2 regions of the Thauera sinica genome follow, and region 1 is predicted to be linked to the other one. Evidence: predicted binding sites of a transcription regulator. Region 1 holds the regulator's gene; the other holds the start of a gene.
The links. Region 1 encodes FNR, which switches genes on or off when oxygen is low (the NO sensors DNR and NnrR bind a similar motif). Its sites were predicted from a motif close to TTGANCTAGNTCAA; they were not measured.

Region 1 (14,603 bases):
ACCAGCTTCACCTGGCCGTCGACCACGTAGATGCTGGCCAGCAGATGCCGGGCGCCGAGCGCGGACAGCACCGGCTTGAGCCCGTAATCCAGCGCGAGCGTGTGAGCGAGGCTGCCGCCGGTGGCCAGCGGCAGGATGGTCTTGCCGGACAGGCCGTCCTGCGGCAGCAGATCGAGGAAGGTCTTGAGCAGGCCGGAATAGGCTGCCTTGTAGACCGGGGTGCCGATGACGACGGCGCGCGCCCGGGCGACGCGGGCGAGCGCGGCGGCGATGGTCGGTTCGCCGGCGTCCGCGGCGAGCAGCGCGGCCGGCGGCAGTTCGCGCACCGACAGGCTGTCCACCCGATTGCCGCGGGCACGCAGTTCGGTGGCGATGTGCTGCAGGATGCGATGGCTTTTCGAAGTGGCCGACGGGCTGCCGGACAGGGTGAGTATGGTCATTGCGGATTTCCTTGGAATGGCGTGCGGCGTTCAGCCGACGATGGACGGGCGCCAGGCCAGCGCGCGCCGTTCCAGCGCGCGCACCAGCGCATCGGTGACCAGGCCGAGCAGGCAGTAGATCAGCAGGCACACCACGATCACGTCGGTGCGCATGAAGTCGCGCGCCTCGTTGATCAGATAGCCGATGCCGGCGCTGGCGTTGATCTGTTCCACCGCCACCAGCGCCAGCAGAGAGATGCCGAGCGCGTAGCGCAGGCCGACGAAGAAGGCCGGCAGCGCGCCGGGCAGGATCACGTGCAGGATGGTTTCGATGCGGCTCAGGCCCAGCGTGCCGGCGGCTTCGACCAGCTTGTGGTCCACGCCCCGGATGCCGCCGTACAGCGTCAGATAGACCGGCGTCTTGGTGGCCAGCGCGATGAGCGCGATCTTGGTCACTTCGCCGATGCCGAACCAGACGATGAACAGCGGGATGACGCCGAGGAAGGGCAGCGTGCGCAGCATCTGCATCGGCGGATCGACCGCCGCCTCGCCCAGCCGCGACAGGCCGGCGACCAGCGCCGCGCCGACGCCGATCGCCAGGCCGATGGCCAGCCCGCTCGCGGCGCGCTGCAGCGACACCAGGAAATGGCGGAACAGCTCGCCGGAGGCGACCAGTCCGACCAGCGCGTCGGCGATGGACGACGGTGCGCCGATCACGTGCGGCGGGATCACGCCGGAGCGCGACAGCAGTTCCCAGAGGGACAGCAGCAGCAGTGGGCTGACCAGCCGGCCCAGGCCGGCCCAGCGCGGCGTGCGGACGCCGCCGCCGTCGCTGGCCTGCGCGGATGCGGACGATGGAGGCGCCGATGTAGTGGTGGTGGCGGCGTGAGTCATGGTGGTCCCGGGTGTTTGAGTGCGTGCGCGTGCCGCTCGCGTCGGATCAGTAGCCACGCTGCCTGTCGACCACGTCGCTCAGCACGGCGCCCTGGCGGTAGCGTGCGAGGTTGGCGAGAAACAGGTCGGCCAGCGTCGCCGCACTGTGATGGGTGATGGACGACAGGTGCGGCGACAGGCGGATGCGCGGATGCGCGTAGAACGGATGGCCGGCCGGCAGCGGTTCCACCTCGGTCACGTCCAGCGTCGCCAGGCCGATGCGGCCATCGTTGACGGCGTCGAGCAGTGCTTTGCTGTCGACCAGGCTGCCGCGGGCGATGTTGACCAGGTGCAGGCCGGGCCGCGCGGCGGCGAGCACGTCGCGGCCGACCAGGTGATGGGTGCGGGCGGTGGCCGGCGCGGCGACCACCACGTGGTCGGCCGCGGCGAACAGCGCCTTCAGGTTTTCCGCCCGCTCCACCCCGGGATGATCCAGCGGCTCCGGCGTGCGCCGGACCGCGATCACCTTCATGCCGAACGCCCGGGCGCGCACGGCGAGCGCGTGGCCGATGGCGCCGAAGCCGACGATGCCCAGCACCTGGCCCTTCAGCAGACCCAGCCGGCTCCAGCGCCAGTCCTCGCGGCTGGATATCCAGATGTCCGGCAGGTGCTTGGCCGCGGCCAGTATGGCCGCCATCGCGAATTCCGCCACCGCGTCGGCGGTGCCGGCGCGCGCCGATGTGACGACCGGGCCGTCGAACAGCCAGTCCGGATAGTAGTCGGCGCCGGACGAGCCGAGCTGTATCCAGCGCACGCCGAACGGCCAGCCGGCCGGCGGCCCGGCGTCGCGCGGCGCGCCGGCCGGGAATATCGGCCGCACGAACAGCACCTCGACCTCGGGCGCCAGTATTGGCGGCAGGCCCGGCGCGATGTCGACCACGGCCGCGTCCGGCAGCGCGGCGCGCAGATGGTCGTTGATTTCGCTGCTTTGCTGGCTGGCGATCACCAGACTGTTCATGACGGTGTCCTCGCCGCTTCCGCCGGCGTGCGGCCACGGCCTGTCGATATGGATTGCATGTTCTTGGTCATCGGGTTCTGTCCTGGGGAGCGGGAGCGGCGCGCCTTCATCGCTGCCCGCCGTCCGTCCATTCGGCGAAGGCCGCCGCGCCGGCGCTGCTCAGCGCGAAATCGCTCTGCGGCGCATGCACCCGGCTGCACAGCACGTCGCGGTAATGGCGTTCCAGCGGATTGGCCCGGGTGAGGCCGGGATTGCCGGTGAGCTGCACCGCGCGCTCGACCACGGCGATGGCCTGCGTGGTGACCAGATGCTTGAGCTGGCCGATCTGCTTCAGTGCGACGCTGCCGTCCGCGGCGCCGGCGAAAAGGCGGTCGTTGGACAGCAGCAGTGCGTCGATCTCGCCCAGCGCCTCCTGGAAGCGCGGCAGCGTGGAAAGCGGACGCCCCAGATTGGTCGGCACGCGGGTGGTCGAGAACTCGACCAGCCAGTCGCGCGCGGCGCGCGCCACGCCGTCGTACACCGAAGGGATGAGCACGCCGCCCCAGCGCGCGCCATGCGGATCGGCCACCGGCGGGGAACCGGCCGGCTGCAGCTCCAGCGTGTGCGTGCCGGGCACCGGCACGTCGTCGAACACCACCTTGTGGCTGGCGCTGGCACGCAGGCCAAGGTGGTCCCAGTCCTCGACGATGCGTATGCCCGGGCTGTCGCGATGCACCAGCCAGTAGCCGACACGCGGCGCGGCTTCGGCGCTGTGCGCGAGCACCAGCATCCAGGTCAGGCCGGGCGCGCCGGTGGAATAGATCTTGGCGCCGCTCACCCGCCAGCCGTCGCCGTTGCGGCGCGCGACGGTGGCCGGCACGCCGCCGCGCACCGGCGTGCCCAGTTCGGGCTCGACGCGCAGCGCGTTGATGAGCGACCCGTTGCGCGCGATGTCTCGCGCCACCTCCAGCCGCACTGCGCGCGGCCATCCGGGCGTGTCGTGGCCGAGGCGGGAACTGATCGAGTACTGCAGCGCCAGCACCAGCGCGGTCGCCGCCTCGCCGCGCGCCACCGTGCGCACGATGTGCAGCGCATCGGCCAGGTTGGCGCCGCCGCCGCCCAACTCCATCGGCAGCGCGTGGCCGATCAGGCCGGCTTCGTGCAGCCGGCGGATGTTGTCGTGCGGGAACAGATTGGCGCGGTCGTAGTGCGCGGCGGTGGCGGCGAATTCGGTGGCCAGCGCGGCGGCCAGCGTATGCGGTTGCGTGTCGGCGGGGCGGGTCGTGTCGATGACGGCGAGGGTTTGCGGGGAAGGCATGGAGGTATCGGTCAGTCGTAAGCGGCGGCCACGCGCAGACCGGCGGTGTCGCCAGCCCGTGGATGACCGGATCGGGTTGCATCTGCGTCGGCGCCGTCGTCCAGTCCGAGCCAGCCGAGCAGGCGATGGCGCAGCGCGCGGAAATCGGCGAGGTCCGCGCTGCGCGGCCGCGGCAGATGGATGCGCTGGTCGGCGACGAATCGGCCGCGTTCCAGCACCAGGATGCGGTCCGCCAGCAGCAGCGCCTCGTCGACGTCGTGCGTCACCAGCAGTACCGCGGGCCGGTGCGCCAGCCACAGCGCCTGCACCAACTGGTGCATGCGGATGCGGGTCAGTGCGTCGAGCGCGGCGAAAGGCTCGTCCAGCAGCAGCAGTTCGGGTTCGCGCACCAGCGCGCGGGCGAGCGCCACGCGTTGCGCTTCGCCGCCGGACAGCGTGGCCGGCCACGCGTCCAGCCGTTCGGTCAGGCCGACCTCGGCCAGCGCCTGCGCGGCGCGCGAGCGCGAGTCGGCGCTGCGCACGCCCAGCATGACGTTGCGCAGCACGCGCTTCCATGGCATCAGCCGGTGTTCCTGGAACACGACGGCGCGCGCCGGCGGCACCTGTACATGGCCGCTGTCGACACGGTCGAGGCCGGCGAGCAGGCGCAGCAGCGTGGTCTTGCCGCAGCCGCTGCGGCCGAGCAGCACGACGAACTCGCCGGCGGCGATGTCCAGGTCCAGCCGTTCGAACAGCGCGCGCGGCCCGAAGCGCTTGGCTACGCCGCGAAGGCTGACCGCGGCCGGCTGGTCCGGCGCGCCGCCGCCGCTCCTGAATTTGTTGATGGACGCGCTCATTGGCATCGCTCCGAAGAAGTTGGAGCGATGCTAATGAAGGCATATTAATGCCACAAACGAATTATACTTATATCGTTATATTCGTTCTTTGTATGATCTGGGTGCGCGCACACGTTTACGCGGCGGTGACGGCGTCGCGTACGTCGAACATTGCCGCCACCGTGTCGGCGAACAGTTCTATCGGGCGCTTGAGGTTGCCCGGAGCGCGATTGTGCACCAGCCACATTTCGGTAGACGGATTGAAGTCGAGCATGGGCAGCTCGCGGATGCGGCCGCGGTACTGGCTGCGTTCGAGCTGGGCGCGCGTGGCCAGGCCCAGGCCGAGGCCCTCGCTGACGAATTTCAACTGCAGTTCGGTGCCGAAGGCGTCCATGGCAATGTGCAGCGGCAGGCCCAGATCGGTGAGCGCACGCTGCAGCCGGGCGCGGAAGCCGCAGCCGTCCGGGTTGACGATCCATTTGCTGTCGCGCAGATCGGCCAGTCGGTACGGTCCCGGCTCGGTCGGCGCGCCGCCGGCGACGCCGACCACCAGCATGTCGACCGGCATCAGGTGGCGGGCGGCCAGGGTGGGCGGAAATTCGGTACCGGCCGGCAGCATGACCGCGGCGGCGTCGATGTCGCCGCGTTCCAACTGGCGGACCAGGTCGGCGCTCCAGCGCGTCCCCAGTTCGACTTCCAGTGTCGGATAGTGCAGCTTGAACGCGTCCAGCAGGCCGCTCAGCCCGATTTCCGCGACCGACTGCGTGATGCCCAGGCGCAGCGTGCCCTGCGGTGTACTTTCGGTTTCCACCAGCGCCTTCAGATTATCGACCTCGCGCAGCACCTGTTCGCACTGGGCGAACACGCGCCGGCCCAGCGCATTGGGCTTGGGCGGCTTGGTGTCGCGGTCGAGCAGTACCGTGCCCAGGCTTTCTTCCAGGCTCTGGATGCGGCGGGTGACCGCCGGCTGGGTCAGTCCGAGCGCGTCGGCGGCACGCGACAGCGACTGGTGGCGTACCGTGGCAACAAAGGAAACAAGATCGTCGATCTTTATGCTCATGGTGCGTATGGATAGCAAAAAAATGGATAAAACATATATTTAATGCGATATATCATGCGCTCCCCGCATGGTTTCCGTCCACAGGATTTTGTTCATATGACCCATTCCGTCCCGTCCCCGGCCGCGCGCCGGGACATCCCGCTGACCGGCTATGCTGCCGTGCGCGCCGCGCTGCTCGAACGCCGCGAAATCGCCTTGCTGGACGTGCGCGAGGAAGACCCCCACGCGCAGGCGCACCCGCTGTTCGCCGCCAATCTTCCGCTGGCGCGCATCGAACTGGATGCCTACGCCAAGCTGCCGCGCCGCGACGCGCCCATCGTGACGCTGGACGACGGCGAGGGCCTGGCCGAACTCGCCGCGCGGCGCCTGCGCGCGCTCGGCTACACCAACGTCGCGGTGTTCGACGGCGGCGTCGAAGGCTGGCGGGCGGCCGGCGGCGAACTGTTCCGCGACGTGAACGTGCCGAGCAAGGCGTTCGGCGAGCTGGTCGAGGCCGAGCGCCATACGCCGTCGCTGCCGGCGGAAGAAGTGCGGGCGCTGATCGACGCCGGCGCCGACGTGGTGATCGTCGATGCGCGCCGCTTCGACGAATACCAGACCATGACCATCCCCGGCTCGACCAGCGTGCCGGGCGCCGAACTGGCGCTGCGCATCGCCGAACTGGCGCCGCGGCCGGACACGCGGGTCATCGTGAACTGTGCCGGCCGCACGCGCAGCATCATCGGCACGCAGTCGCTGATCAACGCCGGCATTCCCAACCCGGTGGCAGCGCTGCGCAACGGCACGATAGGCTGGACGCTGGCCGGCTTCGAACTCGAACGCGGCGCCGGCCGGCGCTTCCCGGAGGCGGGCGAGGCGACGCGCGCGGATGCCGCGGCACGTGCGCATGCGCTGGCCGGGCGCGCCGGCGTGCGCCGCGCCACGCTGGCCGAGGTGGACCGCTGGCGCGGCCAGCAGGGCCGCACCACCTATTTCTTCGACGTGCGCACGCCGGAGGAATACGAAGCCGGACACTTGCCCGGCTTCCGTCCGGTGCCGGGCGGTCAACTGGTGCAGGAAACCGAAATGGTGGCGCCGGTGCGCGGCGCCCGCATCGTGCTGGCGGACAGCGACGGCGTGCGTGCCAACATGAGCGCTTCCTGGCTGGCGCAGATGGGCTGGGACGTGCATGTGCTGGACGGCGCCGGGGCCGGGGAATTCGTTGCGAGCGGACCGTGGGCGCCGCCGTTGCCGCAGCCGCCCGCGGCGAGCCGCATCCAGCCGGAAACGCTGGCGCGCTGGCAGGCGGCCGGCGACGACGTCGCCGTGCTCGATTTCACCACTAGCGCCAACTACCGCCGCCGGCACATTCCGGGCGCCTGGTTCGCGCTGCGTTCGCAGTTGTCGGACGCGCTGAAATCCGTGCCATCGGTGGCGCGCTACGTGCTCACCTGCGGCAGCAGTCAGCTTGCGCAGTTCGTGGTGCCGGAACTGCAGGCGCTGGTGGATGCCGAGGTCCTGCTGCTCGACGGCGGCAATGCCGCGTGGTTCGCCGCCGGCCTGCCGGAAGAGCACGGCGAGACCCGCCTGGCATCGCTGCCCATCGACCGCTACCGCCGGCCGTACGAGGGCACGGACAACACCGCCGCCGCCATGCAGGCCTACCTGGACTGGGAGTTCGGGCTGGTCGGGCAACTCGCCCGCGACGGCACGCACGGCTTCCGGGTGGTCTAGATGCAGTTCATACATCTCGCTTTTCTGGCACTTTTGCGCAGAAAATCGGGAACAGGCTTTCAGCTCTGGTAACGGGCCAGGCGGACCGGATCGTGCAGCGTGATGTGCTTGCCCTGCACGGTGATCAGGCGCGCGTCGGAGAGGTCGTGGAAGATGCGCGACAGCGTTTCGGGCGTCAGGTTGAGCCGCGAGGCGATGACCTGCTTGCTGGTGGGCAGCGCAAATTCGCAGGGCTTGTCGCCGTCGGCCTGCTGCAGCAGGTAGCCGATCACCCGCTGGACGCTGGAGCGCAGCGAATAGGTTTCGACGTCGCTCACCAGACCGTGCATGCGCACCGACATGCCTGCCAGCAGCTTGAGGGCGAACTTCGAATCCTGCTCGATCAACTCGGTGACGACGGCCTGGCCGATGTGCAGCAGTACGCTTTCGCTCAGCGCTTCGGCAAACACCGGGTACGGACGGTTCATGAACATCACCGCCTCGCCGAAGCTCTGCATCGGGCCGAGGATCTCGACCACCTTCTCGGTGCCCTGGGCGGACGAGAACGCCAGCTTCACCTGGCCGCTGACCAGAAAGTAGAAACCGTGCGGCAGGTCGCCGCGCTGGAACAGCACCTCGCCGCGTGCCAGACGGCGTTCGCGTGCAAAGCGCAGGACGCGATCGAGATCGGCATCGGACAATTCGCTGAACAGCGGGATGCGGCGCAGCAGGGTGGGGATATCGACAGGCGAGGTGGCCATCAGCATGCTCTCCGTAGTGAGAAGCAATTTTAGCGCGCTCGTGTTAGGGTCGCTTCCCCAAGTACCAGAGCCCGCGCGTTCGAGATTCAGGAGAAGGAATGTATTTCGCGATCAAGCACCTGCACGTCACCTGCGTGGTCCTGAGCGGCCTGGGCTTCCTGCTCCGCGGGACGTGGATGCTGAGCGGCAGCGGGTTGCTGCATCACCGTCTGACGCGGGTTCTGCCGCACATCGTCGACACCCTGCTGCTCGGCAGCGCCCTCGTGCTGGCAGCCATGATCGGGCAGTATCCCTTCGTCGCCGACTGGGTGACGGCCAAGGTGTTCGGGCTGATCGCCTACATCGTGCTCGGCGCGGTGGCGCTCAAGCGCGGACGCACGCTTGCGGTCAGGGGCGCCGCGTTTGCGGCGGCGACGGCGGTCTTCCTGTGGATCGTGTCGGTGGCGCTGACGAAGAATCCGCTCGGCTACCTGGCGGCGCTGGGCGGGGCCGCCTGAATCCGTGCGCGGGCCGGCAGCGCCCGCCTCAGCGGCTGCCGGACTGGTGCTGCAGCAGGCGTTTCAGCCCGGCGGCGTCCAGGATGCGGATGTGCTTCTGCTGCACGCTCACCAGGCCCTCTTCCTGGAAGCGCGAGAACGCGCGCGACACCGTCTCGAGCTTCAGCCCGAGGTAGGAGCCGATCTCGTCGCGCGTCATGCGCAGGTGGAACTCGGCCGGCGAGAAGCCGCGCGCGGTGAAGCGCTGCGACATGTTCAGCAGGAAGGCGGCCAGGCGCTCCTCGGCGCGCATCGAGCCCAGCAGCATCATCACGCCGTGATCGCGCACGATCTCGCGGCTCATCACCTTGTGGAACTGATGCTGCAAGCCTTCGACCTCGCGCGACAGCTCCTCGAGCTTGGCGTAGGGAATCACGCAGACTTCGCTGTCCTCGAGCGCGATGGCGTTGCACGAATGCGATTCGGTGCTGATGCCGTCCAGGCCGAGGATCTCGCCTGTCATCTGGAAGCCGGTGACCTGGTCGCGGCCATCCTCCAGCAGCACGTCGGTCTTGAAGGAGCCGGCGCGGATCGCGTAGATCGCTTCGAACGTGTCGCCCGCGCGGTACAGGCTGTGCTGGCGCTTGATCTTGCGCCGCGCGCCGACCAGTTCGTCGAGACGGTTCAGATCGTCCTCGGACATTCCGAACGGCAGACACAGCTCAACGAGGTTACACTGCGAGCACGACGCCTTGAGCCCATTGATCGTGATGGGAGCTGCCGCCTTCATCTGCACGAAATCTTGTTTCCCTAGTTCGGATCGCGGACGGCCGACGTCGGCCCATCCCGGGCGCCGTTGATCCACGTCAACCACAAAACGAGGGTGATCTGCCATTGTTTGGCACATCCCCGCAGTACACCCGCAGCACGACAATGACCAGCCCGAACGAACTCATATTCGATCCGCAACTGATTCGCCGCTTCGACATCAACGGCCCGCGCTACACGTCCTATCCTACCGCAGACCGTTTCGTCGAAGCCTTCAACGCCGATGCGCTGAAGGCCTGGCTGGCGAAGCGGGTGATCGGCGGGGTCAGCAAACCGCTCTCATTATACTTCCACATCCCGTTCTGTAACACGATCTGCTACTACTGCGCCTGCAACAAGATCATCACCAAGGATCATGGCCGCTCGGCGAAGTATCTGAAATATCTGGCAAAAGAGATCGCGATGCAGTCGGCCTGTCTGGAAGGTAGCCGGCAGGTCACCCAGTTGCACCTCGGCGGCGGCACGCCCACCTTCCTGTCCCACGACGAGATGCGCGAGCTGATGGCGGCGGTGCGCGAGCACTTCACGCTGGTGCCCAACGGCGAATACTCGATCGAAGTCGATCCGCGCAAGGTCGATTTCGACACGGTGAAGCTGCTCGCCGATCTCGGTTTCAACCGTATGAGCGTCGGCGTGCAGGATTTCGCCGAGGACGTGCAGAAGGCGGTCAACCGCATCCAGAGCGTCGACGAAACCAAGCTCGTCATCGATGCCGCGCGCGAGACCGGCTTCAAGTCGGTCAGCATGGATCTGATCTACGGCCTGCCCAAGCAGAACGTGATCAGCTTCAACCGCACGCTGGAGCAGGTGCTGCAGATCGCGCCCGATCGCGTGTCGCTCTACAGCTATGCGCATCTGCCGGGCCTGTTCAAGCCGCAGCGGCGCATCTTCATGAGCGACATGCCGACGCCGGACGCGAAGCTGCAACTGCTGCAGCTCGGCATCCGGCGGCTGACCGAAGCCGGCTACGTGTATATCGGCATGGACCACTTCGCCAAGCCCGGCGACGAACTCACCATCGCCCAGCGCCAGGGGCGCCTGCACCGCAATTTCCAGGGCTATTCCACCCAGGCCGAGTGCGATCTGCTGGCCTTCGGCGTATCGGCGATCGGCAAGGTGGGGCCGGTGTATTCCCAGAACGTGAAGACGCTCGACGAATACTACGACGCGCTCGACCGCGACGAACTGCCGGTGCTGCGCGGCATCGAACTCACCGCCGACGATCTCCTGCGCCGGGCGGTGATCCAGGCGCTGATGTGCCATTTCGAGCTGTCGATGCAGTCGATCGAGATCGCCCACCTGATCAACTTCCGCGAATACTTCGCCGAAGAGCTGCAGGACCTGGCCGAGATGCAGGAGGCCGGCCTGCTGAAGATCGAGGGCGACTGGATCAGCGTGCTGCCCGCCGGCCGCCTGCTGGTGCGAGGCATCGCCATGGTGTTCGACCGCTACCTGCGCGCCGACCGTGAAAGGACGCGCTATTCCCGCGTGATCTGAACGGCGCGGTGTTGCGCCGCGGCGTAGAATGGCGATCCCGTCGCTTGCGGCGTCGTCTTCCCGTGTCTTCCAGTTCTTCGCGCTGATCGCCCATGCCCGAAACCGGCTATTTCGCCGTCTTCATCATCGGCCTGCTCGGCGGCACGCATTGCGTGTCGATGTGCGGCGGCATCGTCGGCGCGCTCACCGCGCAGGTGCAGGCGCCGGGCGGCAGGCCGCAGTGGCCCATGCACCTGGCCTACAACCTGGGCCGCATCACGACCTATACGGCGATCGGCGGTGTCGTCGGCGCCCTCGGTTCGGTCGGCATGCTGTACGACGGCATGCTGCCCGTGCAGATGGCGCTCTACGTGCTGGCCAACCTGATGCTGGTCGCGCTGGGCCTCTACCTCACCGGCTTCACCCGCCTGCTGGCGCCGATCGAGCGCGTCGGACACATCCTGTGGCGGCGGATCCAGCCCGCCACGCGCCGCTTCCTGCCGGCGCGCTCGGTCCGGCAGGCGCTGCCGCTCGGCCTGCTGTGGGGCTTCATCCCCTGCGGGCTGACGTATTCCATCCTCGCCACGGCGCTGGTCACCGGCTCCGGCGCACGCGGCGCCGGGCTGATGCTGGCATTCGGCCTCGGCACGCTGCCCAACCTGCTGCTGGCGGGCATGCTGTTCAAGCGCTTCCGCGATTTCACCCGCAACCGCAAGGTGCGCTTCGCCTCGGGCCTGCTGGTGCTGGGCTTCGGGCTGTTCGGCCTCTACCACGCGCCCACGCTGGGGGGCGATCTGTGGAGCGGTGTCGTCTGCGCGGTTTGAGGGTCGGGCGGCGCGGGCCTCGGCACGGCGGCGAGCAGAATGCGTCAATCCTGCGACAAGGCGCGCAGGATGGGGCAGGGGGCGCTTGCCTCGGCGTGCTCGCAGCAGTGCACCAGTTCGGCCAGCGCGTCGCGCATTCCCTGTAACTGGCGGATGCGGGCGTCGATGAGCCCGATCTTGGCCTGCGCCGCCTCGCGTGCGTGCCGACGGTCGCGTTCCTCGTTGAGCGAGAGCAGGCCGTCGATCTCTTCGAGCGAGAAGCCGAGCTGCTGTGCCCGGCGGATGGCGCGCAGGCGGGCAAGCTCTTCGTCGCCATACACCCGGTAGGCTCCGCGCGTCTGGCCGGGTTCGCGCAGCAGGCCGCGGCGCTGGTAGTACCGTATCGTCTCGACGCCGACGCCGGCGGCCTTCGCCAGCGCGCCGATGGTGAATTGCGATGGCGCCGCGGCGGTCCGGGTGAATTCCTTCCGCTCGTGAGGGTCCATGGGGTTGACTCCGTAGCTGAGTACGGAGTTTACACTGCGCTTCACGATCAACGTGCGCAAGAGGATGCCATGTCAGGAATCACACTCGGCGCGCCCGGCGTGGTCGAGCCCCACGGCCGGCAGGAAACGATGGAACTCGCCATCTCGGGCATGACCTGCGCCGCCTGTGCCACCCGGTTGGAGAAGGTGCTGAACCGCCTGCCGGGCGTGCAGGCCACCGTCAATCTGGCGACCGAGCGCGCAACGCTGCATTACGCCGCCGGCGCGCTGACGTTCGAGGCGGCGAAGGCCGCGGTCGAGCGTGCCGGTTTCGGCGCTGCCGAGACGGGCGCGCTGCAGCGCGAACAGGCGCGGGCGCGGCACGAGGTGCAATGGCGGGCGGAATTGCGCCACTTCTGGATCGCCGTGCTGCTCACGCTGCCGCTCGCCGCGCAGATGCCGGCGATGTTCGGCCTGTGGCCGGGCGGCGAACTGCACCACGACGTGATTCCGCGCTGGCTGCAACTGCTGCTGGCCACGCCGGTGCAGTTCTGGATCGGCGCGCGCTTCTACCGCGGCGCGTGGGCCTCGCTGCGCGGCGGCAGCGCCAACATGGACGTGCTCGTGGCGCTCGGCACCAGCATGGCCTACTTCTACAGCCTGGCGGTGACGCTTGCCGGCCGCCACGACCTGCACGTGTATTTCGAAGCCTCGGCGATGATCATCACGCTGATCCTGCTCGGCAAGCTGCTCGAAGCCCGCGCCAAGGCGCGCACCACCGCGGCGATCGATGCCCTGCTGCGGCTGCAGCCCAGGATGGCGCGTATCGAGCGCGGCGGCGAGGTCGTCGAGGTGCCGGTCGAGACCCTGCATCCGGGCGATGCCTTCCTGCTGCGCCCGGGGGATGCGGTGCCGGTCGACGGGGTGATCGAGAGCGGCAGTTCGGCGGTGAACGAATCGATGCTGACCGGCGAGAGCCTGCCGATCGACAAGCGTGCCGGCGACACGGTGTATGCCGCCACGATCAACGGCGAAGGCGTGCTGCGCTGCCGCGCCACCGGCGTCGGCGCGAGCACGATGCTGGCCGGCATCATCCGCCTGGTGGAACAGGCGCAGGGCTCGAAGGCGCCGGTGCAGCGCATGGCGGACCGCATCTCCGCGGTGTTCGTGCCGGTGGTGGTGCTCGTCGCGTTCGGCACCTTCGCCGGCTGGTGGCTGTGGAGCGGCGATTTCCAGCAGGCGCTGATCAACGCGGTGGCGGTGCTGGTGATCGCCTGCCCCTGCGCGCTCGGGCTGGCCACGCCGACCGCGATCATGGTCGGCACCGGGCAGGGCGCGCGCGCAGGCATGCTGGTGAAGAATGCCGAGGCGCTGGAACTGGCCGAGCGCATCGACGTGCTGGCGGTCGACAAGACCGGCACGCTGACCGAAGGCGAACCGGCCGTCACCGACGTGGTGGCGGCCGAAGGCTGGACGCGCGGCCAGGTGCTGGCCGTGGCGGCGGCGCTGGAACAGAGCAGCGCACATCCCATCGCGAAGGCGGTCGTGATGGCGGCGAAAGAGGATGACGAGGCGCGCGGCGTGGCCTTCGCGCCGGCCGAAGCGGTGCGCGCGATAGGCGGCAAGGGGCTGGTGGGGCGGGTGCGCGGCGTACAGGGGGGCACGGAGGATGGCGGTGAGCGCGAGATCGTGCTCGGCTCGCCGGCCTTCGTCGCCGAGCACGGCGCCGTGGTGCCCGACGCGACGCTCGGCGAGCTGGCCGCCGCCGGCCGCACGCTGGTCGCGCTCGCCTGCGACGGCCGCTTCGCCGGGCTGATCGGCGTCGCCGACCGCGTGCGCGCCGATTCCGCCGCCGCGGTGGCGCGGCTGCAGGCGAAGGGCCTGCGCGTGGTGATGCTCACCGGCGACCACCCGGCCACCGCCGCCGCCATCGCCCGCCAGACCGGCATCTCCGACTGGCGCGCCGGCGTGCTGCCGGGCGACAAGGCCGCCGCGGTGCAGGCGCTGGCCGCGGGTGGGGCGCGCGTGGGCATGGCGGGCGACGGCATCAACGATGCGCCGGCGCTGGCCGCGGCCGACGTGTCGTTCGCCATCGGCGTCGGTGCCGACGTGGCGGTGGAGGCGGCCGACATCACCCTGGTGCGCAACAGCCTGCATGGTGTGGCCGATGCGATCGACCTGTCGCGCGCGACGCTGTCCAAGATCCGCCAGAACCTGTTCTTTGCCTTCATCTACAACGTGCTGGGCATTCCGCTCGCCGCCGCGGGCATGCTCAACCCGGTGATCGCCGGCGCGGCGATGGCGATGAGTTCGGTGTCGGTGGTGAGCAATTCGCTGCTGCTCAAGCGCTGGCGGCTGCGGCGGTGAAGACGGACGAGAGATTTCTTACCCGAGGAGCGATGCAATGAGCGAAGTGACGATCAAGGTCGAAGGCATGAGCTGCGGCGGTTGCGTGAACAACGTCACCGGCGTGCTGAAGGCGCTGCCGGGCGTCGAGGATGCGCAGGTCTCGCTGGAAGGCGCGTCCGCCACGGTGCGTTTCGATCCTGCCCGCGTGTCGGTGGATGCGATGCGCGCGGCGGTGGAGAACGCCGGCTTCG
Region 2 (14,603 bases), 1.2 Mb from region 1:
AGCTGGGATGGAGAGGAAATCATCTTCCGCAAGCAATTCACCCATCAGGAGCTGGGCTACATGGTCGGGGCCAGCCGCCAGACGATCAACCGGGCGCTGAATGCCTTTGCCCGGCGGCAGTTGATCCGCTTTGAAAAACGCACCCTGGTGATTCGGAACGTAGACGCCCTGGCTTCGATGACTACGACGGTGGAGTAGCCGGCACTGGCCGTCGAAAGTGCAGTTGCTCGACGAAGGGGCGGATTGAGACGGACGGGTTGCGCCGAAACGGGCGCATCGCCCGTACGCGTACCGCGAGAACCGGTGCATGGACGGCGGAGTGCCGTTTCGGCGATCGTGATCCGCGTCATGCCGCCGGAACGCTAGCCGTGCAGCGCCTTGACCACCCGCTTCAGCGTGTTCTCCTCCGGATGCGGCTGCACCTCGAAACCCAGCCCCTGCATCAGCCGCAGCATCTTGGGGTTGTGGCCGAGCACGTCGCCGACGATGTTGCGGTAGCCCTTGGCGCGGGCGCAGTCGATCAGGGCGCCCATCAGGCGGCGGCCGAGGCCGAAGCGCTGCCAGTCGTCGGCCACCACCAGGGCGAATTCCACCGATTCGCCGTCCGGCGCCAGCGAGTAGCGCGTGCTGCCTATCATGGTCTCGGCGTCGCCGGCGCGGGTGGTGGCGACCAGGGCCATCTCGCGGTCGTAGTCGATCTGGGTGAAGCGGGCGATCATGCCGGGCGGCAGTTCGTCGATGCGTTCCATGAAGCGGAAATAGCGCGTTTCGGGGCTGAGCCGGTCGAAGAAGGCTTGCACCAGCGCGGCGTCTTCCGGGCGCACCGGCCGCGCACGCACGATGCGGCCGTCGGACATCTTCCAGTCCCGGACCAGGTGTCCAGGGTAGGGGTGGATGGCCATGTGGGCGTAGCGGTCGCTGCCGGCCGGAACGCCCTGGTCGATGACGATGCGGGCGTCGGCGACGATTGCGCCGTCCTCGTCGGCGATCAGCGGGTCGATCACCAGTTCGCATACCCACGGCAGTTCGCATGCCAGGTCGGACACGGCCACCAGCACGCGCTCCAGCGCGCCGCGGTCGACCGTGGGCAGGGCGTGGAAGCGGTCCAGCAACTGCGCGACCTGGGGTGCGTCGATGAGGTCGCGCGCCAGCACCGCGTTGAGCGGCGGCAGGGCGTAGGCGCGGTCGCCGGTGTGTCCGGCCGCCGCGCCGCCGGCGCCCAGGTTGATGACCGGGCCGAAGACCGGGTCGCGGAACACGGCCAGCCGCAGCTCGCGCCCGTGCGGCCGGTGCAGGTAGGGTTCGATCGACACGCCGCTGATGCGCGCCTCCGGGTGGCGCAGGCGCACGCCGCCGACGATGTCGTGGAAGGCGCTCCATACCGATTCGGTCGCGGTGAGGTTCAGGCGCACGCCGCCAGCTTCGGACTTGTGCGCGAGGTCGGGCGAATCGATCTTCATCACCACCGGAAAGCCGACCTGCTCGGCGACGAACAGCGCCTCGGTGACGTCGCGCGCCACCATGGTCTGCGTGACCGGCACGCCGAAGCTGCGCAGCAGCGCCTTCGATTCCATGGCCGACAGCACGTTGCGGCGCTGGTTGAGCAGCGCCTCGACCAGCATGCGGGCGCCGCCCGGGCCGCTGCGCCCGGCCTCTGCCGTCTGGCCGGCGGTCTGCAGCAGCAGGGCCTGGTGGCGGTAGAACTTGGAGATGTTGTGGAAGAGTTCCACCGCGGTTTCCGGCGCGTGGAACACCGGGATGCCGGCGCGGTCGAGCAGGGTGCGCGCCTGCGCCACCTGGCCGCCGCCCATCCAGCAGCAGCAGATGCTCAGGTTCGCGCTCCTTGCCACGTCGGCGATGGCCTGGGCGATCTCGACCGGGTCGGTCAGCGCGTGCGGCGACAGGATCACCAGCACGTTGCGGATCGCGGCATCGTCGGCGAAGGCGAGGAGGGCGTCGCGGTAGCGCTCCGGCGGCGCGTCGCCGCCGAGGTCGAGCGGATTGCCGGCGCGCCCGCCGCCCGGCTTCAGTTTCGCCAGCGCGGCCTGGACCTGGGGCGACAGTTCCGCCAGCGGCGTGCCGAGGTCGCCGGCGCGGTCGGCGGCGATCGCGCCGGGCCCGGCGCCGTTGGTGACGATGGCCAGTTGCTCCACCCCGGGGCGGAAGCCCGAGGCCAGCGCGCGCGCGGCGAAGAACAACTGGCCGACGTTCTGCACCCGCACCACGCCGGCGCGGCGCATCGCCGCGTCGAACACCGCGTCGGCGAGCGAGACTTCGCCGACCGGCGTTCCGGAGGGGGCGTGGCGGCCGGTCTTGAGCAGGATGATGGGCTTGATGCGCGCCGCCGAGCGCAGCGCGCTCATGAAGCGGCGCGCGTTGCGGATGCGGTCGACGTACAGCAGGATGTAGCGGGTGCGCTCGTCGTGGACGAGGTAGTCGAGCGTTTCGCCGAAATCCACGTCCATTTCCGAACTGAGCGAGATCACCGACGAAAAGCCGATCTGGTGCGTCGCCGCCCAGTCGAGCACCACCGAACACATCGCGCCCGACTGCGACACCAGCGCCAGTTCGCCGCTCGCCGCCGCGATCTTCGTCAGTGCGGCATTGAGGCCGGCTTCCGGGCGCAGGATGCCCAGGCTGCCCGGCCCGAGCAGGCGCATCCCGGCGGCGCGGGCGGTCTCCAGCATGCGCCGCTCCAGGGCGCCGTCGCCGGGGCCCAGCGCGGTGACGATCACCGCGTTGCGCACGCCGGCCCGTCCGCACTGTTCGACGATGGCATGCAGCGTGCGCGCCGGCGTGGCGATGATCGCCAGGTCCGCGCGGCGGCCGATGTCTTCCACCGAGCGGTAGCACTTCCTGCCCAGCACCGTCTCGTGCTTCGGATTGACCGCGTGCACCGGGCCGCGGTAGCCGGCGTCGACCAGGTTCTTGAAGAGCACGCGGCCGACCGACTGCGCCTCTTCGGAGGCGCCGACCACCGCGACGGAGGCCGGTTCGAACAGGGAGCCGAGGTAGTGGGCGTCGAGCATGGCGGCCTTGGGCGATCGCATTGGGGGTGCCGGGAGTCTATGCAGGGACGCCCGCGCGCTCATTGACCTGTATCAGCGGCCCGTCCTGCGTGCGCGGCGCAGGGCGGACGAAAAAACGCGGCCGACGAAGCGGCCGCGCATCGCAGTGGCCGGGGCCACTTCGCCGGACGGGCGGGATCAGCGCTCGTCGAAGCTCACCCGCAGGTGCCTGGTGGTGGCGCGCGCCTGGCAGCTCAGCACGAAGCCCTGCTCCACGTCGGCGGCTTCCAGGGTGAAGTTCTTGTCCATCACCACCTCGCCGTCCAGCACCTTGGCGCGGCAGGTGCAGCACACGCCGGCCTTGCAGGAATAGGGCAGGTCGAGGCCGGCATCCAGCGCGGCGTCGAGCACGTGGTCGTCGGGGCCGAGCGCGATCTCGTGCTCCTTGCCGTCGAGCACCAGCGTCATCCGGATGTCCTTTGCCGCGCTGGCCGCCGCTTCCGCCGTGCTCGAGGCGCCGACCGGTTTGGCGCCGGCGGGCAGGTTCACCGTGAAGCGCTCGGTGCGGATGCGGTCGGCCGGCACGCCGGCCTCCTGCAGCGCGGCCTCGGTGGCGGAGATCATCGCGTCCGGGCCACAGATGAAGACCTCGTCCATGCTGCCCACCGGCAGCAGCGCGTCGATGATCGCGCGTACCTTGCCGCCGTCGATGCGGCCCTGCAGCAGGTCGACCTCCTGCGCCTGGCGCGACAGGACGTGGATCATCGTCAGGCGGTCGCGGTAGCGGTCCTTCAGGTCCTGCAGCGCTTCGTTGAACATCACGGTGGACATGCGGCGGTTGCCGTAGATCAGCGTGAATTTCGACTCGGGCTGCTCTTCCAGCGTGCTCGCGGCGATCGACAGGATGGGCGTGATGCCGGAGCCGGCGGCGAAGCCTACGCGGTGGATGGCGCGCTTCTTCTTCACTACGAAGCGGCCGTCCGGCGGCATCACCTGGACGACGTCGCCGGCCTTGATCGAGTGCGCCGCCCAGTTGGAGAACAGGCCGCCCTCGACCGGACGGATGCCGATCTCCACCTCGCCGTTCCTGGCGAGGCGGCTGCGCGGGCTGCTGATCGAGTAGTTGCGGCGCACCTCCTGGCCGTCGATGGTGGCGCGCAGGGTCAGGAACTGGCCCGGCTCGAAGGCGAAGCGTTCGCGCTCGGCCTCGGGGATGTTGAACGTGATCGCCACCGCGCCGGCCGCTTCGGGGTTCACGCGCTTGACGGAGAGTGCTTGAAAACGGGGTGCTGACATGTCGTTTTGTCTCCGGCCCTCAATAGGGCTTGAAGTAGTCGAAGGGCTCCTGGCAGTGCAGGCACTTGTACAGCGCCTTGCAGGCCGTGGAGCCGAACTGGGAGGTGACGACGGTGTGCGTCGAACCGCAGAGCGGACAGGCGACCGGCTCGGCGGGGGCGGCGCGCCGCACGAACTTCACGACGCTGACGTCCTTCGGCGTGTGGTGCGGCGGCGCGATGCCGTACTCGCGCAGCTTTTCCTTGGCCTCGTCGCTCATCCAGTCGGTGGTCCAGGCCGGCGCGAGCCGGGTCACCACCCGCGCCGCGATGCCGGCCCGTTCCAGGCTTGCACGCACGTCGTCCTCGATCTGGCCCATCGCCGGGCAGCCGCTGTAGGTCGGCGTGATGACGACCTCGATCCCCTCCGCGGTCTCGCGCACGTCGCGCAGGATGCCCAGCTCGCGCAGGGTCACCACCGGGATCTCGGGATCGGTCAGTTGCTCGAGCGTCGCCCAGGCCTTGTCGACGGTGCTGCTCATGGCCGCTGCCCTTACCAGGTGGCGCCGGGATGGGCGCGCGCCAGGCCCTGCATCTCGCCGAGCAGGTAGCCCAGGTGCTCGGAGTGGCGGCCATGCTTGCCCTCGGGCACGTAGCCGCGCACCTGCGGGCGCACCAGCGTGGCCTCGGCCAGCGTGTCGGCCACCAGCGCATCCCAGGCGGCGCGCAGCGTGCGCAGGTCCACCGCCGCCCCGGAGGCCACCGCGGCGTCCTCGGCCGCGCTCGGCGTCCAGAACTCCTCGGTGTACGGGAACAGGTGGTCGAGCGCCGCCTGCGCGCGGGCGTGCGATTCGTCGGTGCCGTCGCCGAAGCGCACCACCCAGTCGGCGGCGTGGTGCAGGTGGTAGCGCGCTTCCTTCAGCGACTTGGCGGCGATCGCGGCGAGGTCGGCGTCGGCGGACTTCTCCAGCGCTTCCCACAGCAGCACCATCAGCGCGCCGTACAGGAAGTTGCGCACGATGGTGGTGGCGTAGTCGCGGTCGGCGGCGGCGTAGCCGACCAGCGCGCCGTGGTTGGGCAGTTCGAGCAGCGTGTAGTTGCGGAACTCGGTGTCGCCGCGGAAGTAGGCCAGCCTGTCCTCGGTGGCGTCGCCGCCCATGCGGGTGGCGGCAAGCTGGTACAGCAGGCGGGCCTGGCCGATGAGGTCGAGGCTGACGTTGGCGAGCGCGAGGTCTTCCTCGAGGATGGGGCCGTGGCCGCACCACTCGGCGTCGCGCTGGCCGAGCACGACGGCGTTGTCGGCCAGGTGCAGCAGGTATTCGACGGGCGCCTTCATCACATGTGCCCCACTTCTTCAGGGATTTCGTAGAAGGTCGGATGGCGGTAGATCTTGTCGGCGGCCGGGTCGAACAGTTCGCCCTTGTCGTCCGGGTTGCTGGCGGTGATCGCCGACGAGGGCACCACCCAGATGCTCACGCCTTCCTGGCGGCGGGTATAGACGTCGCGCGCCATGTGCAGCGCCTGCGCCGCGTCGGCGGCATGCAGGCTGCCACAGTGCTTGTGCTCCAGACCTTGCTTGCTGCGGACGAAGACTTCCCAGAGCGGCCAGTCCTTCAGTGCGGGGGTGTTCATGCTGCCTCCTTGGTTGCGCGTTCTTTTTGCTTGCGGGCGTGGGCCAGGGCCGCGTCGCGGACCCACTGGCCGTCGTCGTGGGCCTTCACCCGGGTCGCCAGGCGTTCCTTGTTGCACGGGCCGTTGCCTTCGACGGTGTTCCAGAATTCCTGCCAGTCGATCTGGCCGTGGTCGTGGTGGCCGCGTTCCTCGTTCCACTTCAGGTCGGGGTCGGGCAGGGTCACGCCCAGCACCTTGGCCTGCGGCACGGTGGCGTCGATGAACTTCTGGCGCAGTTCGTCGTTGCTGATGCGCTTGATGCCCCAGCGCATGCCCTGCGCGCTGTGCGGGCTGTCGGCGTCCGGCGGCCCGAACATCGCCAGGCACTTCCACCACCAGCGGTCGACCGCGTCCTGCACCATCGCGCGCTGCCCGTCGGTGCCCTTCATCATCACCAGCAGGGCTTCGTAGCCTTGGCGCTGGTGGAAGGATTCCTCCTTGCAGACGCGGATCATGGCGCGCGCGTAGGGGCCGTAGGAGCAGCGGCACAGCGGGATCTGGTTCATGATCGCGGCGCCGTCGACCAGCCAGCCGATCACGCCGACGTCGGCCCAGTTCAGCGTCGGGTAGTTGAAGATGGAGCTGTACTTGGCCTTGCCGGCGTGCAGCGCGTCCAGCAGTTCGTCGCGGCCGGTGCCGAGCGTCTCGGCGGCGGAATACAGGTAGAGGCCGTGGCCGCCCTCGTCCTGCACCTTGGCGATCAGGATCGCCTTGCGCTTGAGGCTGGGCGCGCGGGAGATCCAGTTGCCTTCCGGCAGCATGCCGACGATCTCGCTGTGGGCGTGCTGGCTGATCTGGCGCACCAGCGTCTTGCGGTACGCGTCCGGCATCCAGTCCTGCGGCTCGATGCGGCCGTCGGCGTCGATGCGGGCCTCGAACGCGGCTTCCTGCCCGCTCGCGGCGCCGGGCACGACGGCCAGCTTTTTCCCGGATTCGTCCGGGATGTCCATTGCCTGGGTATACATCTGCTCCCTCCTCGCAAATACCGGCCCGGCGGATGCCGGGGCGGAACTCAACACTCGTGTGGTTCGACTTGCTCGCTAACTGCGCCGTTCGGCCGCGGGACTCAGCCCTGCCAGGCCGGCGGGCGCTTCTGCAGGAAGGCGGCGATGCCTTCCTTCGCCTCGCCGGTGGCGCGCTGGCGGGCGATGCGGGTGGCCGTCTCCTCGGCCACTGCGGCGTCGATCGGCCGGCCGCAGACCGCCGCGATCAACTGCTTGGCGGCCTGCTGCGCCAGCGGGCCGCCGGCCAGCAGCGGCTCGACCAGCGCGGCGACGCCGGCGTCCAGCTCGTCCCGCGACACCACCTCGCTGACGAGGCCGATCGCCCTGGCCTGGTCGGCGCGGAACTTCTCGCCGGTCTGGAAGTAGCGCAGCGCGTGGCGCGGGCCGATGGCGCGCAGCACGTAGGGGCTGATCACCGCCGGGATGATCCCGAAGCGCACTTCCGACGTCGAAAACTGCGCGTCGTCGGACGCCACCACCATGTCGCACGCCGCCGCCAGCCCGGTGCCGCCGCCCAGCGCCGCGCCCTGCACGCGCGCGATCGTCGGCTTGGACATGCCGGACAGCGCCTGCAGCATGCCGGCGAAGCTGCGCGCGTCGGCGAGGTTCTCCGCCTCGCCGTAGCCGGAGGCGCGCTGCATCCAGTTGAGGTCGGCGCCGGCCGAGAAATGGCGGCCGCGCCCGGCCAGCACGACGATGCGCGCGGTGGCGTCGGCATCCAGCGCGCGGCAGGCGGCGCCGAGGTCGGCGATGAGCCGTTCGTTGAAGGCGTTGAACACGTCCGGACGGTTCATCCAGATCGTCGCCACCGCCCCCTTGCGTTCGATTTCCAGGGTTTCGTATGTCATCGTGATCCTGTTCCCGGGCGTGCCGGCGAGGGGCGTGTCCTGCCCTTCGCCGGCGCCACGGGTCTCCTCCGTTCTTCCCTGCGTCAGACGCGCTCGATGATCAGCGCGATGCCCTGGCCGACGCCGATGCACATCGTGCACAGCGCGTAGCGGCCGTTGCGGCGCTGCAGCTCGTAGGCCGCCGTGGTGACCAGGCGCGCGCCGCTCATGCCCAGCGGGTGGCCCATGGCGATGGCGCCGCCGTTCGGGTTGACGCGGGCCTCGTCGTCGGCCAGGCCGAGGTCGCGCAGCACGGCGAGCGCCTGCGCGGCGAAAGCCTCGTTGAGTTCGATCACGTCCATCCGGTCCAGCGTCAGGCCGGCCTTGGCCAGCACCTTGCGCACCGCCGGCGCCGGGCCGAAGCCCATGATGCGCGGCGCCACGCCGGCGGTGGCCATCGCCACCACGCGGGCGCGCGGCGTCAGGCCGTGGCGCGCCGCGGCGGCCTCGGACGCCAGCAGCAGGGCGCAGGCGCCGTCGTTCACGCCGGAGGCGTTGCCGGCGGTCACCGTGAGTTCGGGGCCGTTCACGCCCTTCAGCCTGGCCAGCATTTCCAGCGTGGTGTCGGGGCGCGGATGCTCGTCGGTGTCGAACAGGATCGGGTCGCCTTTCTTGCGCGGGATCTCCACCGGCACCAGTTCGTCCCCGAACCGGCCGGCGGCGTGGGCGGCGGCCCAGCGCTGCTGCGAGCGCAGCGCGAAGGCGTCCTGGTCGGCGCGCGCGATCTGGAACTCCTCGGCGACGTTGTCCGCGGTCTGCGGCATCGAGTGCGTGTCGTACAGCTTCTTCATCAGCGGATTGACGAAGCGCCAGCCGATGGTGGTGTCGTGGATCGCGGCGCTGCGCGAGAAGGCCGTCTCCGCCTTGCCCATCACGAAGGGCGCACGCGACATGCTCTCCACGCCGCCGGCGATCATCAGCTCGGTCTCGCCGGCCTTGATCGAGCGCGCCGCGAGGCCCACCGCATCCATGCCGGAGCCGCACAGCCGGTTCACCGTGGTGCCGGGCACCTCGACGGGCAGGCCGGCGAGCAGGCCCGACATGCGCGCGACGTTGCGGTTGTCCTCGCCGGCCTGGTTGGCGCAGCCGTAGATGATGTCTTCCACCGCCGTCCAGTCGACCTGCGGGTTGCGCGCCATCAGGGCCTTGAGCGGAACGGCGCCGAGGTCGTCGGCGCGCACCGCCGCCAGGGTGCCGGCGTAGCGGCCGATGGGGGTGCGGATGGCGTCGCAGATGTAGGCTTGGGTCATCGCCGGCTCCTCACAGTTGCTTCGGGCGCTGGTCGATGACGCGGCGGGCCTTGCCGGTCAGCGTGCGCGGGATGCTTTCGAACTCCATCACGTTCACCCTGGTGCTGATGCCGATGATGGTCTTGATGTGGTGCTGCAGCTCGCGGGCGATCGATTCGGTCTCGTTGCGGCTGAGCTTGCCCGACAGTTCGCGCTGCACTTCGCAGCGGATCTCGACGTTGTCGAGGTGGCCGTCCCGCGTCAGCACGATCTGGTAGTTGCCCGACAGGCGCTTGTCGCGCAGGATCTGCTCCTCGATCTGGGTCGGGAACACGTTCACGCCGCGCACGATCAGCATGTCGTCCGAGCGGCCGGTGATCTTGCCGATGCGGCGGAAGGCGCGCGCGGTGGGCGGCAGCAGGCGGGTGAGGTCGCGCGTGCGGTAGCGGATGACGGGGAAGGCTTCCTTGGTCAGCGAGGTGAACACCAGTTCGCCTTCCTCGCCGTCGGGCAGCACCTCGCCGGTGTCGGGGTCGATGATCTCGGGGTAGAAATGGTCTTCCCAGATCACCGGGCCGTCCTTGGTCTCGATGCATTCGCTGGCCACGCCCGGGCCCATCACCTCGGTGAGGCCGTAGATGTCGATGGCGTCGATGCCCAGCTTGCGCTCGATCTCGGCGCGCATGCCCTCGCCCCACGGCTCGGCGCCGAAGATGCCGACCTTCAGCGAGATCTCTTCGGGCTTGATGTTCAGGCGCTCGAACTCCTCGGCGATCACCAGCGAGTACGACGGCGTGACCATGATCGCGTCGGGGCGGAAGTCCATGATCTGCTGGACCTGCTTCTCGGTCTGGCCGCCGGACATCGGCACCGTGGTGCAGCCGGCGCGCTCGATGCCGTAGTGGGCGCCCAGGCCGCCGGTGAACATGCCGTAGCCGTAGGAATTGTGCACCATGTCGCCGGCGCGCACGCCGGCGGCGCGCAGCGAGCGCGCGACGACGTCGGCCCAGTTGTCGAGGTCGTTCCTGGTGTAGCCGACCACCACCGGCTTGCCGGTGGTGCCGCTCGAGGCGTGCAGGCGCAGGATCTTGCCGCGCGGCACGGCGAAGAGGCCGAAGGGGTAGTTGTCGCGCAGGTCCGTCTTCGTCATGAAGGGGAAGCTGGCGAGGTCTTCCAGCGATTTCAGGTCGTCCGGATGCACGCCCTTTTCCTGGCAGCGCTTGCGGTAGGGCTCGACGTTGTCGTAGGTGTGGCGCACCGACCACTGCAGGCGCCGCAACTGGAGGGCCGAAATCTCGTCGCGGCTGGCGGTTTCGATCGGCTCGAGATCGCCGGGCTGGGGGCTCTTCACGGGCATGGTCTTCTCCTCTTTCCTCTCTCTGTTTTGATTGCCGGTCAGGCCTGTTCCGCGGCGAGGCCGGCGATCACCTCGCCGGCGATGCGATAGCTTTTGCCCCGGAACAGGGCGACGGTCTTGCCGGCGCCGTCGCGCACGGTGATGTCATACACGCCGGTGCGGCCCGACAGCGAGCGCTCGACGGCCTCCGCCTGCAGCGTGTCGCCTTCCTTGCCGGGTGCGACGAAGTCGATGTTGCAGCCCGAGGCGACGGTGTTGCGGTTGTAGGCGTTGCAGGCGTAGGCGAAGGCGGTGTCGGCGAGCGTGAAGATGAGGCCGCCGTGGCAGATGTGGTGGCCATTCACCATGTCGCCGCGCACCGGCATGCTCAGCGTGGCGCGGCCGGGGCCGACGCTGTCGATGCGCATGCCGAGCGCCTGGGCGGCGCGGTCGCGCGACCACATCGCGTCGGCGACGGCCTCGGCCAGCGCCTGGGCTTCTTCGGGGGTGATGTGCTTGTCAGTCATGGATCTTCTTTCCGGCAAAGACGCGCTGCTGGATCAGCGGCGACACCCGGTAACGGTCTTCACCGTAGAACCGGGCGAGGTTGGAGAGGACGGTGCAGATCGCCGGCAGGCCGACGTTGTCGGCCCAGGCCAGCGGCCCGCGCGGGTAATTGACGCCCAGGCGCATCGCCGAGTCGGCGCCGGCCGCGTCGCACACGCCCTGGTGCACCGCGTCGGCGGCCTCGTTGGCGAGCATGGCGACGGTGCGCATCACCGCCAGGCCCGGTGTGTCGCCGAGGCGGCACACCGCGAAGCCCGCGGCCTGCAGCAGGCCGATGGCCGCGCCCACCGCCGGCGCCCAGCAGTTGATCGCCGCGCCCACCGCGATGCGGGTGGCGGTGGCGTAGTCGAGCGCGAGGTCGATCAGCACCACGTTGGCGATGCCGGTGTCGGCCGCGCGCTGGGTGGCGGTGCGGCCGTCGGTGACGAAGACCACCGCGCCGCCCGCCTCGGCGATGCGGCCGTCGGCGGCCTCGCCCCAGGCGTAGGCGATGCCGCGCTCGTGCAGGCGGTCGGCGAGCGCATGCGCCGCGGCGGAATGGCCGTGCAGCACGATCGCTTCGGGCGCGTTCTGCGCGACGGCGATCTTCGGCTCCGGCCGCTCGGCGCCTTCGCCGTAGGCGTAGAAGCCACGTCCGCTCTTGCGGCCGTGAAAGCCCGCATCGACCAGTTCCTGCTGGATCAGCGAGGGGGTGAAGCGCGGATCGTTGTAGAAGGCGTTCCACACCGAGCGGGTCACGGCGAAGTTCACGTCGTGGCCGATCATGTCCATCAGCTCGAACGGCCCCATGCGAAAGCCGCCGGCGTCGCGCATGATCGCGTCCAGCGTGGCGCAGTCGCCGCCGCCTTCGTTGAGGACGCGCAGCGCCTCGGCGTAGTAGGGCCGGGCCACGCGGTTGACGATGAAGCCTGGCGTCGAGCGCGCATGCACCGGCGTCTTGCCCCACGCGGCGGCGGTGGCGAACAGCGTGTCGGCCACCGCCTCGTCGGTGGCCAGGCCGGACACGATCTCGACCAGCGCCATCAGCGGCGCGGGGTTGAAGAAGTGCAGGCCGGCCAGGCGCCCGGGGCGCCGGAGCGCCGAGCCGATGGAGGTCACCGAGATCGACGAGGTGTTGGTGCCGAACAGGCAGCCGTCGCCGACGATGCCTTCCAGGTCGCGGTACAGCGTCTGCTTGGCTTCCAGGCTCTCGACGATGGCCTCGACGACCAGCGCGGCGTCGGCGAGGTCGGTCAAGCGCTCCACGGCGATCAGGCGCTCGCCGGCCGCGCGGGCGGCGTCGGCGCTCATCCTGCCCTTGTCGGCGAGCTTGCCGAACTGGCCGCGGATGCCGTCGATCGCCTTGGCGGCGGCGCCGGGCCGGTTGTCCAGCAGCTTGACGACGTGGCCGGCGGCGGCGGCCACCTGGGCGATGCCGGCGCCCATGGCACCGGTGCCGACCACCGCGACGATGGCCGAGGCGTCGAGCGCGGCGGCGGGAGGCGTGGCGGTCTGGGGATTCGTCACGGTATGCGTCACGCTCATTCCCCGGTGAACTTCGGCGCGCGCTTTTCCATGAAGGCGGCGACGCCCTCGGCGTAGTCCGGGCTCCAGCCCAGCTCGCGCATGAAGCCGCCTTCGAAGGAAAGCTGTTGCTCCAGGGTGTGGCCCGGCGCGGCATGCATGGCCTGGCGGGTGCGCACCAGCGCCTTGGTCGGCATGGCGGCGAGCTGCGCGGCCGTCGCATCCACCCTGGCAGCGAACTCGGCGTCGTCGTAGGCGGCCCAGATCAGGCCCCAGTCGGCGGCCTTGTCGGCGGGCAGCTTGTCGGCCAGCATGGCCAGCCCCAGCGCGCGGGCCATGCCGACGCGCTGCGGCAGGAACCAGGTGCCGCCGGTGTCCGGAACCAGGCCGATCTTGCTGAAAGCCTGCAGGAAGGAGGCGGAGCGGGCGGCCAGCACCAGGTCGCAGGCCAGCGCCACGCTGGCGCCGGCGCCGGCGGCGATGCCGTTGACCGCCGCGATGGTGGGCACGCGCAGGTTCTGCAGGCGCAGCACCAGCGGCTTGTAGTTCTTCTCGACGATGTTGCCGATGTCCGGCATGCGGCCGCCGGGCTGCGTCGCCATGTCGGGGTCGGCCAGGTCCTGGCCGGCGCAGAAGGCGCGGCCGGCGCCGGTCAGCACCAGCACGCGCACCGACTTGTCGGCCTGGACGGCATCGAGCGCGTCGCGCAGTTCGGCGTGCATCTCGCCGGTGAAGCTGTTGAGCTTGTCCGGGCGGTTCAGCGTCAGCCGGGCGATGCCCGCATCCACCGAAAAGAGGATGTTCCTGTATTCCATGGTCCGCTCCTCAGACGTGGTAGCGGCGCTGGACGACGCGGAAGCGGTTGGCGACGAAGGCCGAATCCGCATACGAGGCGTTGGCCGCCGGGTTGCCGCCGGTGCCGTGGTAGTCGGAGAAGGCCGCGGACTGGTTCACGAACACGCCGCCGGTGAGGTTGATGGACAGCGCGACCTTGCTGCGCCAGGTGGCCTCGGTCATGGCGTCGATCACGTCCTGCTTCGTCGAATACACGCCGACGGTCAGCGCGCCGTGGGTGCCGACCACGCGCTCGGACAGCGCGATCGCCGCGGCGGTGTCGGCCACCTTGACGATGAAGCTGATGGGGCCGAAGCGCTCTTCCATGTAGGCTTTTTCGTCGGCCGCGTCGCAGGCCAGCAGCACCGGCGTGCGCACCTTGGCGCCGGGGAACTCGGGGTTCTCGAGGGCGGTGGAGGCCAGTACGACCTTGCCCAGCGCGCCGCTGTCGGCCACGCCGATGCGCTCGGCGGTGTCGGCGGACTGGATCGCGCCCAGCACGGCATGCGCCACCTCGGGCTTGGACAGGAAGCGCTCGATGGCCTTGGCCAGATCGGCGCAGAACTCGTCGTAGCTCTTGTGGCCGTCGTCGGTCTCGATGCCGCCGGCCGGCACGAAGATGGCCTGCGAGGTGGTGCACATCTGGCCGGAATACAGCGACAGCGTGAAGGCGAGGTTGCCCAGCATCGCCTTGTAGGCGTCGGTGGAGTCGATGACGATGTTGTTGACGCCGGCCAGCTCGGCATAGACCTGGGCCTGGCGGCAGTTGTCGATCAGCCACTGGCCGAACACGTTGCCGCCGGTGAAGTCGATCGACTTCACCGCCGGGTGGGTGGCGAGCGCCTGGGTGGTGGCGCGCTTGGCGGCCACGCACAGGCTCACCAGGTCGGGGTCGATGCCGTTCTCGGCGAGCACCGCGCGGATCGTGCGCACGGTGATGGCCGCCGGCAGGATGGCGTTGCTGTGCGGCTTGACGATCACCGCGTTGCCGGTGGACAGCGCCGCGAACAGGCCCGGATAGGTGTTCCAGGTCGGGAAGGTGCCGCAGCCGATCACCAGGCCGATGCCGCGGCCGACGATCTGGAAGTGCTTCTTCATGGCCAGCGGCGGGTTCTTGCCCTGCGGCTTTTCCCACGCCGCCTCGGCCGGCACGAAGCCCTGCTCGCGCCAGGCGTAGGCGACGGCCTCGAGGCCGCGGTCCTGCGCGTGCGGGCCGCCGGCCTGGAAGGCCATCATCCAGCCCTGTCCGGTGGTCATCATGACCGCATGCGCGATCTCGAAGCTCTGCCT

Region 2: the regulator FNR is predicted to act here: its motif matches at 3,092-3,105, upstream of CCZ27_RS17955 (bifunctional acetate--CoA ligase family protein/GNAT family N-acetyltransferase).

What each region holds. Positions count from the first base shown of each region.
Region 1 is NZ_CP023439.1:2,941,671-2,956,273, reverse strand. It holds gene ssuE (NADPH-dependent FMN reductase) at 1-440, opposite strand, end outside; gene CCZ27_RS12755 (ABC transporter permease) at 471-1,313, opposite strand; gene CCZ27_RS12750 (NAD(P)-dependent oxidoreductase) at 1,360-2,310, opposite strand; gene CCZ27_RS12745 (acyl-CoA dehydrogenase family protein) at 2,417-3,607, opposite strand; gene CCZ27_RS12740 (ABC transporter ATP-binding protein) at 3,619-4,443, opposite strand; gene CCZ27_RS12735 (LysR family transcriptional regulator) at 4,559-5,482, opposite strand; gene CCZ27_RS12730 (rhodanese-related sulfurtransferase) at 5,579-7,195, shown strand; gene CCZ27_RS12725 (Crp/Fnr family transcriptional regulator) at 7,255-7,935, opposite strand; gene CCZ27_RS12720 (SirB2 family protein) at 8,034-8,432, shown strand; gene fnr (fumarate/nitrate reduction transcriptional regulator Fnr) at 8,461-9,201, opposite strand; gene hemN (oxygen-independent coproporphyrinogen III oxidase) at 9,345-10,736, shown strand; gene CCZ27_RS12705 (sulfite exporter TauE/SafE family protein) at 10,829-11,539, shown strand; gene CCZ27_RS12700 (MerR family transcriptional regulator) at 11,584-12,024, opposite strand; gene CCZ27_RS12695 (heavy metal translocating P-type ATPase) at 12,094-14,370, shown strand; gene CCZ27_RS12690 (heavy-metal-associated domain-containing protein) at 14,408-14,603, shown strand, end outside.
Region 2 is NZ_CP023439.1:4,095,554-4,110,156, reverse strand. It holds gene CCZ27_RS17960 (Crp/Fnr family transcriptional regulator) at 1-198, shown strand, start outside; gene CCZ27_RS17955 (bifunctional acetate--CoA ligase family protein/GNAT family N-acetyltransferase) at 363-3,029, opposite strand; gene paaE (1,2-phenylacetyl-CoA epoxidase subunit PaaE) at 3,207-4,304, opposite strand; gene paaD (1,2-phenylacetyl-CoA epoxidase subunit PaaD) at 4,324-4,824, opposite strand; gene paaC (1,2-phenylacetyl-CoA epoxidase subunit PaaC) at 4,836-5,618, opposite strand; gene paaB (1,2-phenylacetyl-CoA epoxidase subunit PaaB) at 5,618-5,914, opposite strand; gene paaA (1,2-phenylacetyl-CoA epoxidase subunit PaaA) at 5,911-6,918, opposite strand; gene CCZ27_RS17925 (enoyl-CoA hydratase/isomerase family protein) at 7,020-7,805, opposite strand; gene pcaF (3-oxoadipyl-CoA thiolase) at 7,889-9,094, opposite strand; gene paaK (phenylacetate--CoA ligase PaaK) at 9,105-10,430, opposite strand; gene paaI (hydroxyphenylacetyl-CoA thioesterase PaaI) at 10,469-10,936, opposite strand; gene paaH (3-hydroxyacyl-CoA dehydrogenase PaaH) at 10,929-12,500, opposite strand; gene paaG (2-(1,2-epoxy-1,2-dihydrophenyl)acetyl-CoA isomerase PaaG) at 12,497-13,294, opposite strand; gene paaN (phenylacetic acid degradation protein PaaN) at 13,305-14,603, opposite strand, start outside.